2 regions of the Oceanobacter sp. 5_MG-2023 genome follow, and region 2 is predicted to be linked to the other one. Evidence: predicted binding sites of a transcription regulator. Region 2 holds the regulator's gene; the other holds the start of a gene.

Region 1 (6,116 bases), on a different contig from region 2:
CGATAAAGGGCGTTATCCCCACGGCAATCAGAACAACTTTAGACATTTCCCCTAATCCCACGACGATGAATAAAATCGGTAAGAGAGCCAGAGGTGGTACTAACGAAATCACAGTTAAAAGAGGAGAAAAACCAGCAGAGACTAGAGGTAAAGCCCCTGTTAACAGGCCTACCAGCAAACCGATTACCGCCGCTATCGCAACACCTGACGCCAGGCGAATCAAACTGCTTAATGTGTCTTTCCAGAAAATGAGCTCCCCAGTTCGTTTACTGGGCTCAAATGCCATTCTGTACATGGCATCTCCCATTTGACTGAACGCTGGTAACAATTTGTCATTGGAATTAACCGCCAACCTTGCTTCCGATCCCATCATATAAACGATGATTAAAAGAAGAAAAGGAAGCAAACCCAGCAAAATCCCACGGGTTCGAGTCGGCTTATAATTGATCAGTTTTTTCATGCTATTACTCCTCAGTGTTTCCCACTTACCATTGGCGCTATTACCGTAACGCCAATGGTCGTATTGGAAATAGATTATGAGCTAATGCTTATAACTGACCGTTTTTGGCCATTTCCATATAAGTAGGATCAAAGCGAAGTTTTATATAGCTTGGGTCACCGAAAACGCCTGCAGGGGTTTCAATACCAATCACGCCGGCATCGGGTGCACCATCGCCTAGCAAGCCATGTTCAAAAGAGAACTCAGCGACGTTTTGCATTGTCGCGATAAGTTTTTCACTATTGGTTAGAGATAAAGCCGCTTCGGGTGTGTAGAACATCTCTGTGCTTGCTAACTGTGCATCATAACCAGCAAGATCCGTTTCAGAGGCTTCTGCCATGAAAGTACGTGTATCGATTGCTACTTTATCGCTGCCACTCATTAACTCCATGATTTCATACCAAGCGCCCACTAAAGCTTTACCTAGATTAGGATTCGCGTTTAGCGTGTCAGTATTGATCACCAATAGGTCAATAATTTCGCCTGGGATTTGAGAGGAATCAAACACCTTGTTGCTATTAGGCTGAGCTAGGATTTCACTTACTAGAGGGTTCCAAGTCACAACAGCCGTAATATCGTCAGTACCATAAACAGAAACCATGTCAGCATCAGATGTGTTAACAACATTCACATCCGCTTCTTTTAGACCAACTGTGTCTAATCCACGAGCCAATAAGTAGTGAGACACACTTAATTCAACAAGGTTAACTATTTGACCTTCGATGTCTGCAAGAGAGATTTTATCTTTTAGAATGATGGCGTCATTGCCGTTGGAGAAATCACCTACGATTAACGCCGTGCTGTCCACACCACCTGCAGCAGGAATCGTCAATGCGTCCATGTTTGTCATGGTACAAGCATCGAACTGGCCTGTGGTGTATTGATTGATAGATTCAACGTAGTCATTAATTTGCACGACATCAATATCGATACCGTATTTGTCGCCCCATTTTTCGACGATACCTTCTTGAGCGCCATATGCCCAAGGCATCCAACCGACATAAATAGACCAACAAACTTTAAAAGAATCAGCCGCCATGGTATTGGCAGAAACAAGAAGGGAAAATAGTAGAACGGTTACTTTTTTTGAGCAGTATTTCATTAGAAGTCACCTTTTCAGTTTTAAAGTTACACATGGAGTACCCTTGGCAATAACGCCATGCGGTCTCCCGGGCTTTTATCCCGCCGTGTAACCCTGAAACATCAAGGTCGAAAGCTCTCGGACCAGTCTTCACTAAACTTTTCAGCCTAGCCGGAACCCTAGCTTTCTATTGAATTCTAAATTGTCTTGTCCGATATCACCAAAGATACTAACAAAAAAAATTCAAGCATATAGTGTGCCAAATCAAAAACCACTTTAAAAACAAAGTGTTAGATTTTAATCATATCTATTTCACTCTACTCAAAGACAAATATTGCTCTAAAATAGAGCAATACTGATAAGCATTGCTCTATTTAGGGTCTACTTGTAGTGGTCAACTAATCCCGGACAGTGTTTTGAGTTTTTCCTCAGCCTGCAACGGGCGAAATGCCACCATTGAATGCGTGAGATCGCTGTCGGTTGTAGTACCCCATCAAGTAGCTCCCAACATCTTTCTGGTCATCCGGCACCTCATTTATGGTGGCGATCTCACCACCTACGTGGTGTCCCGAATCATGGGACCACTACATACCACCCCGAATCGTAGGGACGCCCTCCATGGCTGCCCCAATATCTACTCCAATACCCGCTCCAATACCCAATCTAACAAACACAAACGGCACTGGTATGGCCACGGACGGCGCTGTTCCCTACCGTTCTGTCGCCATCGGTTATTTCAGTTTACGCACGCGTTTGGCAAATGGTGCCTTGCCTGCGCTGCCTTTTCCTGCGCCAGCGGCCTTGCCATTGACCACGCCTTTGGCTTTTTTCGCTGCGGCGCCTTGAGAGCGGGCTTTGTTATTGCCGCTGTCGGCTTTTTGCGCAACCGGTGCTTTGGTGGCCTTGCCTTGCACACCACGTCCTTTGGCGTGGTAGCCAGGACGCTGGCGGCTACCGGAGGGAGCATCTTCGGCGGGGATCAAGGCATCCGGGCCTTTACCAATCAGGTCATGGCGTCCCATACGTTTGAGTTCTTCACGCAGCATCGGCCAGTTTCGTTCGTCGTGGTAACGCAAGAAGGCTTTTTGCAAACGACGCTGTTCAATGTCGCGGGGAATGGTCATTTTGGCGGTTTTGTAGCTCATCCGTTGCAACGGGTTACGTTCGGAGTGGTACATGGCCGTGGCCAGTGACATCGGTGATGGATAAAAAGTCTGCACCTGATCAACACGCATTTTCTGGCTTTTAAGCCAGCGCGCCAGGTTCATCATGTCTGAGTTTTCGGTGCCTGGATGGGCGGCAATAAAATACGGCACCAGATATTGCTCTTTACCGGCTTCTTTCGAGAACTTGTCGAACATGCGTTTGAAGTTGTCGTAGGTGCCCATCCCCGGTTTCATCATTTTGGTGAGGACGTTTTTTTCCGTATGTTCCGGGGCAATTTTTAACAAGCCACCCACGTGGTGGGTCACCAGTTCACGTACATATTCCGGGTCTTCTACCGCCAGGTCGTAACGCAAGCCAGAGGCAATGGCGATACGTTTGACGCCGGGCAAGGCCCGCGCAGCACGATACAACTCGGTGGTCGGTTTATGGCTGGTTTTGAGGTTTTTACAAATACCGGGATACACACACGACAGCCGACGACAGTTTTTCAGGATCGTCTCGCTTTTGCAGTTGAGCATATACATGTTGGCGGTTGGGCCGCCCAGGTCGGAGATGGTGCCTGTGAACCCTGGTACCTTGTCACGGATTTCTTCAATCTCGTGAATGATGCTTTCCTGCGACCGACTCTGAATAATGCGGCCTTCGTGCTCGGTAATCGAGCAGAAAGTACAGCCGCCAAAACAGCCACGCATGATATTCACCGAAAACCGGATCATATCGTAAGCCGGAATGCGGGCGTCACCATACGCCGGATGTGGAATGCGCTGGTACGGCAATGCAAAGACGGCGTCCATTTCGTCGGTTTCCAGCGGAATGGGTGGTGGGTTGACCCACACTTCCTGGGTACCGTGTTTTTGCATCAGCGGGTGCGCGTTATAGGGGTTGGATTCCTGGTGTAACACCCGTGAGGCATGGGCATACAGGGCGCTGTCGTTGCGTACCTTGTCGAATGAGGGCAAGCGAATATAGGTGCGGCTGTTGTCGTGTTCGACCTTGCGCTGCAATGGCATCGGGACAATTTTGACCGGCATGATATCGGTGTCGGCGTCGGCACCTGCTTCAAGCGCTTGCTGGTCGGAAGCACAGCTGTCGCTGTTGGCTTCTTTCATTTCATAGGGGTTGGCAATAACGTCGATTTTCCCCGGCCAGTCGATGCGGGTTGAGTCGATTTCAGTCCAGCCTTGTGGCGCGGCATCACGCAAAATGGCGGTGCCACGCAGGTCGATAATATCCTTGATATCGCGCCCTTCGGCCAGTTTGTGGGTTAGATCCACCAATGCCCGTTCAGCGTTGCCGTACAGCAGGATATCCGCTCCGGAATCGATCAATACCGACCGCCGTACCTGATCGCTCCAGTAATCGTACTGGGCAATCCGGCGCAGGCTGGCTTCGATACCGCCAATCACAATCGGAATATCCTTGTACACTTCACGGATTTTTTGCGAATAGACAATTACGGCCCGATCCGGACGCTTGCCCGGTTCACCGCCGGGCGTGTAAGCGTCTTCCGAACGTACCTTGAGATCCGCTGTGTAGCGGTTGATCATCGAGTCCATATTGCCCGCTGATACCCCAAAGTAGAAATTGGGTTGGCCAAGGCAGGTAAAGGCATCGGGATCGTTCCAGTCTGGCTGACAAATCAGGCCAACACGGAAGCCCTGGCTCTCCAGCAGCCGTCCGATGACAGCCATCCCGAAACTGGGATGATCGACATAGGCATCACCACACACCACAATAATGTCGCAACTGTCCCAGCCCAGCTGATCCATTTCCTCTCGCGTCGTTGGCAAAAACGGTGCGGTGCCGAAACACTCGGCCCAATAGGGAAAATGCGAAAACAGGTGTGGCACCTCGGTCGTGACCGGCTGCTGGTTGGACTGCGACATAAAATTCAAGCTCTTGTATACACGGACTGGCGGACGCCAAAGATTGGCTATTCTCCCAAAATTCGGCCCAAGACTGAAGAATAACCCAGTCAAATAGTCGGAAATTGGCGGTAATATCCCTATTAATTAACACCTGACCGCCTCAGCCGTGCAAAAGACCAGTATCTGATCACAAAAGCGTCATTGGCCGCTGCGTCCATAACAACAACAGGGAATCCCTGCGCGCTTCTGTTATTCCAGCAAAAACTGCTAACATCCTTATTAACTTATCGAGATACAGCCCAACATAATGGCCCACCGTGAATCCCGAGCAAAACAGGGGAGCCCTCCGCCCCGAATCATGGTTGTTGATGACCAGGCCCCTCGGGCTGCCATCCTGCAACAGGCATTATCGGACGCCGGTTGTGAAGTCGTTGCCTGCCTCGCCAGTGCCCAGGGCCTGATGAAAAAGGTGATGGAACACCAGCCAGACGTCATTATTATCGACATCGAAAGCCCGGATCGGGACATGCTGGAGCATATGACCGTGCTGAATCAGCACAACCCCAAGCCGGTGATCATGTTTTCTGATGAAGACGACCCCGCCACTATTGAAAAAGCCGTACGGGCCGGAGTCAGTGCTTACGTTGTCGATGGTCTCAACCCCGCTCGCGTCAAGTCCATTATGGATGTGGCCGTCGCCCGCTTTCGGGAATTCCAGGCTTTGCGTGGCGAGCTGGAAAAAACCAAAAACCAGTTGGCCGACCGACGTCTGCTGGACGAAGCCAAAGCCTTGCTGATGAAGCAAAAAAACATGTCGGAAGAAGAGGCGTATCACGCCATGCGCAAAATGGCCATGGATCGCGGCCAACGTATGGTGGATGTCGCCAAAAACATTATTTCGGTAATGAACCTGCTGAACGGTTGACTATGACAGACTCTGATCCACTGGAAAAATCCAGCCTGATACTGGGCTACATGCCACTGAGCGACAGCCTGCCCCTACTGGTAGCCGATGCCCAGGGTTACTTTGCCGCAGAAGGCCTCAACGTCGAGCTGCAACAGGAAGTCTCCTGGGCCAATATTCGCGACAAGGTACTGGTCGGCCATCTCGATGGTGCACAAATGCTGGCCCCGATGTTACTGGCGACCCATTTGGGTCTGGGTGGTCTGAAAAAAGCCATGATGGCTCCCTTTGCCTTTGGCCTGAACGGTAACGCCTTTACGATCTCACGATCGTTAGGCCAACAGCTGGAAGAGCAGGCCTCCGGGCAATCTCCTGCAGGGGATGCTATCGCCTCAGGCAAAGCACTCAAAAAGCTGGTTCAGAGCCGCCGTTCCCGGGGTGAGTCGCCGCTGATTTTTGCCACCGTTTATCCCTACTCCATTCACAACCTGTTGCTACGGGACTGGCTGGCCGCATCGGGCGTGGACCCGGATCAGGATGTGATTCTGGTGGTACTGCCGCCATCACAAATGGTTGATCATTTATCGCTGTCTCATA
Region 2 (6,116 bases):
GGTGGCATCGACCACCTGCTCTGCGCTCATGTCGCTGAGGAACTGACTCTGGATATCGATCGACAGGTATTGCAGTACCTCACCTTCGATGCCTTTGTCGACCAGCTCCCAGATGACTTTCCGGGCTTTGGGCGGGGAGGATTCGATCAGGTGGGCGACATCAACAGGGGCCAGGCCGGAGTTGATGATCCGGCGTACACGTGCCATGGCACCGGACTCGAGCGCTTCGTTCAGGCTGTTGAGTTTGGATCTGGCCTTTTCGCTGAGTTCTGCCATGGAAGCCCCGGTACGGAGTGAATGATTGATTCTAGCCTGAATCACCGAGTGTGGCTATCCGGGGAATACTGAAACTACTCGCATTGATATCGCTAGTGATTTGATTTTATAGGAAACTTTGATTGTTGGAGGAAGTGTTCTGGGGAATATGGCGGTCGTTGACCGCCGTTGTTGGAGGCAAGAACAGGTCAGCTATCGAACGGCTGTCAGGTGTTTTTATTCACCCTCATCAAAGCGACGATTGATCAGGTCGCAGAGTGCGTCCAGTGCTGCCTGGGCATCCTGGCCCTCTGCTTCGATATAAAGATCGGTACCCTTGCTGGCGGCGAGCATCATCACGGCCATGATACTTTTGGCATCGACCATGCGGTTTGGATAACCCACCTTGATGGTTGCGCCGTAGCTGGCCGCGGTTGATACCAGTTTGGCGGCTGCCCGTGCGTGTAAACCCAGCTTGTTGATGATGGTGATTTGCGTGTTAACCATCCAGGCTCCCGAAACGATTGGATTGTGGGTAATAAGCATCAGTGGCTGTGATGGGCAGCAGACCTGAGCTCGCGGTGACGTACCTGTACATTGCCAAATTCTTGTTTGAAGGCTGCGGTCAGGCGTTCTGATAAATACACTGAGCGATGTTGACCGCCAGTGCAGCCAATGGCAATGGTCAGGTAGCTGCGGTTATTTTCGGCAAAACGGGGTAACCAGCGCAACAGGTAAGTACGGATGTCATCAAACAGTTCGGTGACTTCCGGCTGGCTGGATAAAAAATCGATAATCGCCTGATCCTGTCCGGTCAGAGGACGTAATTCATGTTGCCAGTAGGGGTTGGGCAGGTTGCGGACATCAAATACAAAATCGGCATCCAGAGGAATCCCCTGCTTGAAGCCAAAGGACTGGAACAGAATGGCCATATCCGGGGTGACTTTCTCGGCTACTCGCATTTTGATCAGGCTGCGCAGCTCATGGACTGACATGCGGGTGGTATCCAGCGTCAAGTCAGCCAGGTTGGCAACAGGTTCGAGCAATTCGGTTTCGCGCTCGATGGCTTCTGCCAATGAAATATTGTCATTGGTGAGGGGGTGTTTGCGACGGGTGGAGCTGAAGCGTTGTAGCAGGACTTCTTCGGTGGCATCCAGAAATACAATATCGACCTGGCGATACTGTCCGGGTAAGCAGGTCAGTACCTGGGTCAGCTGTTCCATGGCGTCGGGCAAATTACGCACATCGACACTGACAGCGACATTGGCGCGTTTTTCGGCGCTGTAGGGTAAATCCGCCAGTGCGGGCAACAGATCAACCGGCAGGTTGTCGATGCAATAAAAACCGAGATCTTCGAGCACGGCCAAAGCGCTGGACTTGCCTGAGCCAGAGCGGCCACTGATCACAACCAGGCGCATGATGCGGTCTCCGTATTGGTCTGGTTAGTGGTTGGCCAACGCTCGTTGGTACAGTTCCTGATCGCTGCTGGCACTACGCAATTGCTGACGGTAATCATTCTGACTGAAATTTTGCGCCAGTGTGGCGAGAATTTGCAGATGATCGTCCGTTGCTTCTTCAGGGACTAATAAAGCAAATACGAGGTCAACCGGTTGATGGTCAATGGCATCAAAATCGATGGCCTCTTGCAAGTGAAGTAACACGCCGACGGCTTGTTCGCATTGCCGTAAACGACAATGGGGGATTGCGATGCCTTCACCTATGCCAGTACTGCCCAGACGTTCACGTCCAAGCAGGCGTTCAAACACTTCGTCCGAACTGCTGCCGTCAACTTTTTCGGCAATCAGTCCGGCAAGAAACTCCAGCAATTTTTTTTTGCTGGTAATGGCGACGTCGGTACGGGTGCATTCTGGCAGTAGAATATCGGCAATCGCAATGCTCATAGGTCAACCTTGCCCGTGCTGTCGGGCAATCAGTTTTTCTTTGTGTTTCAGGAGTTGACGGTCCAGTTTGTCGGCCAGCAAATCAATGGCGGCATACATATCGTCGTGAGTTGAGGTGGCGTGAAAGTCAGCACCACTGGCATGCAGGGTGGCTTCTGCCTGTTGTCGGCCTTTTTCCAGGGTCAGTGTGATCTGGCCAGAAGTAATCGGGTCGACATGACGCTCAAGACGAACCAGTTTTTCCTTGACGTATGCTTCCATGGCTTCGGTCACTTCAACATGGTGTCCACTGATATTGATGCTCATAAACGGCTCCTTATCGCTCGCTTGTATCGAACAGAGATCGACGCTATCGATCAGATCAATTGTTTCCGCTCATTGGAAGGCGGAATCATCATGGCTTCACGGTATTTGGCCACCGTGCGGCGTGCAACCTGAATGCCCTTGTCGCCCAGCACAATGGCAATTTTGTTATCACTCAGGGGTTTACGCGGATTTTCTTCGCTGATCAGTTTTTTGATCATGGCGCGAATGGCGGTGGATGAACATTCGCCACCGGCGTCAGTACTGACGTGGCTGGAGAAGAAATACTTCAGCTCGAAAATACCACGAGGTGTGTGCATGAATTTTTGCGTAGTGACCCGTGAAATGGTTGATTCATGCATACCAACGGCATCGGCAATATCATGCAATACCAGAGGTTTCATGGCTTCTTCGCCCTGTTCAAAGAAGTCGATTTGGTACTCGACAATTTTGGTGGCGACTTTCAGCAGGGTTTCGTTGCGGCTTTGCAGGCTTTTGATAAACCAGCGCGCTTCTTGCAAATGGTCTTTGAGGAAGGCGTTGTCGGCACTGCTGTCGGAACGTCGCACCAGTGAGGCGTAGTCGGAGTTGACGCGCAGCTTGGGGGCGATATCCGGGTTAAGCTCAACACGCCATTCATCACGGATATTACGAACAATCACGTCCGGTACCACGTATTCCGACTGCTCGGAGCTGATATCAGCGCCCGGCTTGGGGTTGAGTTCTTTAACCAGACGCAGGACGGCTTTGAGGTCTTCTTCCTTGAGCCGGGTTTTGCGCATCAGGGTGGGGTAATCTTTACTGCCCAGCAGGGCGATGTAGTCGCCGATCACCAATTTGGCTTCTGCCAGCCAGGGTGTTTCGGCAGGTAGCTGGTTGAGCTGCAGAATCAGGCATTCACGCAGGTCGCGGGCAAAAACACCGGCGGGGTCAAACTGTTGCAAGCGTTTGAGGACGGCCTGGATTTCATCTTCTTCAACACCCAGTTCCGGGTCAATTGAACCGAGTATGTCGTCGATGGTGGTGTGCAGATAGCCATCGTCATCAACCCCGTCGATCAGCATGGTGGCGATCTCGCGATCGGTGTCACTCATGGGAGTCAGGTTCAGCTGCCATTCAAGATGATCTTGCAGGTCGTCTGTGGTGGCATGACGGGAGTCATAATCAAAGTCGTCATCGCCAACCGGGCCAGAGCCTGAGGAAACCCCGGCCGTGGTCTGGAACGTATCATCCCAGTTGCTATCGACTGGCAGATCATCTGGCATCTTGTCATCAGACCATTGCTCACCCAGTTCCTGGGTGTCGGCATCGGTCGTGGCCGCTGTTGCGGTGACTTCCCTTTCCTGATCTGCATTGGTTTGCTGTGCATCCGGAAAGTCGTCGTGCTCGGACTCTTCGAATTCCAGCATGGGGTTGGAGTCCAGGGCTTCCTGGATTTCCTGTTGCAGATCGAGGGTAGACAATTGCAGCAGTCGAATTGCCTGTTGCAGCTGAGGGGTCATGGTCAGCTGCTGACCCATTTTTAACTGAAGCGATGCTTTCATACAGCGTTATTATTCATCGGTTGTCGGCATGGTCTGTGCATTATACGCCAGCCTGTGAGACAGGGAATGCTTTTCATGGTGGCGAATGAAACAGCGCTGGGCATCATAGCCCTGCAAGCCGATAAGATTCAAAGATGGAAGTCATGACCAAGGTAGATAGCCCGAACCTGTTCGTTGGCGAGTACATCATCAGCGCTGCCTTCGGCAATTATGTGTCCACCGCCTACGATATAGGCTTTTTCACAAATTGCGAGAGTTTCGCGGACGTTGTGGTCAGTAATCAGTACGCCGATGCCACGTGCCTTGAGTTGACGAATGATATCCATAATGTCAGCGACCGAGATCGGATCAACACCGGCAAAGGGTTCATCCAGCAAAATAAAGGAGGGTTCGGCGGCCAGGGCGCGGGCTATTTCGACCCGTCGTCGTTCGCCACCAGACAGGGCCATGCCGAGGCTGGTACGAATGTGCTGAATGTGAAATTCATCCAGTAGCTGTTCCAGCTGTTGCTGACGTTGGGGTTTGTTCAGGTCTGACCGGGTTTCCATGATGGCCATGATATTGTCTTCGACGCTGAGTTTGCGGAAGATCGACGCTTCTTGTGGCAAGTAGCCAATGCCTTTCTGGGCGCGGCCGTGCATGGGCAGATGGCTGATATCGTCGTCATCGATACTGACACGCCCCTTGTCGGCTTGTACCAAGTTGACAATCATATAGAAACAAGTGGTTTTACCTGCGCCGTTAGGGCCCAGCAAGCCGACAATCTGTCCGCTGCTGACCGCCAGGGAAACGTCCTTGACGACTTCGCGGCCGTTATAGCTTTTGGCCAGATGTTCAGCCTTGAGCGTTTTCATGGTTGTACGTCCGTGTTGGGCTGGGGTTGGATAATCACTTGAATACGCTGGTTGTCGTCAGCGCCGCCAGTGCCACTGCCGGATGTTTCTGAGCCACTGGCTGAGACGGTTTCCTGTTCAATGTCATAGCGGATCAATTCGCCACTGAAGAGGTTGTTTTCCTGACGCAAGGCGGCGTCTCCCTTGAAGGCAATTTCCTTGCGGTCGGCGTAAAAATCAATACGTTTGGCCGTCGCTCTGGTGATCGGTTTGTTGCTGCTGACCTGTTGCTGGTAGCGAGCCGGTTGACCTTCGGCAATCGCTTGTTTGAGCGCCTTGCCATCCAGTATCAGTGTCAGACGATCGGACTCGATGGTCAGTGTGCCTTGCTTCAGTACGACATCGCCTTCGTAGACGACCATACCGGTCTTGCGATCGAGTTCGGCGCGGTCGGATTCGATGATCATTTCTTGTTGCCAGTCTTCAGGCAAAGCCTCGACCGTGGTCGCCAAGACACTGCCAAAAAACAGCAGGGCGGTCAGTTTATTGTACATACCGGGTACTCACGTGTGCTTGAAGGTCGAGATGTTGGCGCTTGATATCCAGCGTCATACCTGTTGCATGGGTGATGTTATTGCCATGACGAATGATGACAGGTTCAGAGGTTGAAGCGGTGGCTGATGCGGGCTGGTAAAGCAACAGGCTGGTGGTGATGCTGAATGTATCAGCGTTTTCTGCTGCCGTGGCCAGAGAGCGTATTTCCACCTGCTGGCTGAGTTCAACCTGGCTGTCGGTATCCATAATGCGGCCTGATTGAGCGCTGACTTGCCAGTGTTGCTGCGGGTCTGTTTGTGTCGTAATCACCGGGTTTTCCAGCCGGGTTTCCGATAATGACGGAATATGGCGAGAGCCATCGGCCGATAACATCTGTTGTAGCTGGCCATCCGCATCGTAACGACGGTGTTGTAATTGTTTGCCGTAATAATCCGGTTCAAGACTGGTCACCGGCGTTGCTGCCGTGACCAGCTCAGTGGTATAGCGCTCTACCGCCAGCAAGGCGAGGCCAACGGCCACTGCCAAGACCAGCAGCACATAGCGCTTGCGCATCAGATAACTCCAGCACGCAGCAAGTCGTGCATGGTGACAACACCACAAATATTCTGACCGTCGGTAACGACCAGGGCATTGATCTTGCCGTCTTCCATGATTTTTAACGCTTCGGCAGCCAGCATACCCGGGATGATGGTTTTGGCCTGGCGGGTCATCAGGTCTGAAATCAG

The links. The regulator sigma-54, encoded in region 2, starts transcription at its own class of promoters, with help from an activator protein. The targets are predictions, from matches to a motif close to TGGCACNNNNNTTGCTNT.
Region 1: the regulator sigma-54 is predicted to act here: its motif matches at 1,825-1,842, upstream of Q4551_RS14500 (putative urea ABC transporter substrate-binding protein).

What each region holds. Positions count from the first base shown of each region.
Region 1 covers NZ_JAUORS010000026.1:38,003-44,118, forward strand. Annotated here, with positions in the region: gene Q4551_RS14495 (ABC transporter permease) at 1-460, opposite strand, end outside; gene Q4551_RS14500 (putative urea ABC transporter substrate-binding protein) at 549-1,601, opposite strand; guanidine-I (ykkC/yxkD leader) riboswitch at 1,664-1,774, opposite strand; gene Q4551_RS14505 (YgiQ family radical SAM protein) at 2,312-4,633, opposite strand; gene Q4551_RS14510 (ANTAR domain-containing response regulator) at 4,974-5,540, shown strand; gene Q4551_RS14515 (CmpA/NrtA family ABC transporter substrate-binding protein) at 5,543-6,116, shown strand, end outside.
Region 2 covers NZ_JAUORS010000007.1:109,459-115,574, reverse strand. Annotated here, with positions in the region: gene mgtE (magnesium transporter) at 1-276, opposite strand, end outside; gene Q4551_RS06790 (HPr family phosphocarrier protein) at 493-762, opposite strand; gene rapZ (RNase adapter RapZ) at 801-1,673, opposite strand; gene ptsN (PTS IIA-like nitrogen regulatory protein PtsN) at 1,698-2,156, opposite strand; gene raiA (ribosome-associated translation inhibitor RaiA) at 2,160-2,462, opposite strand; gene Q4551_RS06770 (RNA polymerase factor sigma-54) at 2,513-4,003, opposite strand; gene lptB (LPS export ABC transporter ATP-binding protein) at 4,132-4,857, opposite strand; gene lptA (lipopolysaccharide transport periplasmic protein LptA) at 4,854-5,390, opposite strand; gene lptC (LPS export ABC transporter periplasmic protein LptC) at 5,380-5,943, opposite strand; gene Q4551_RS06750 (KpsF/GutQ family sugar-phosphate isomerase) at 5,943-6,116, opposite strand, start outside.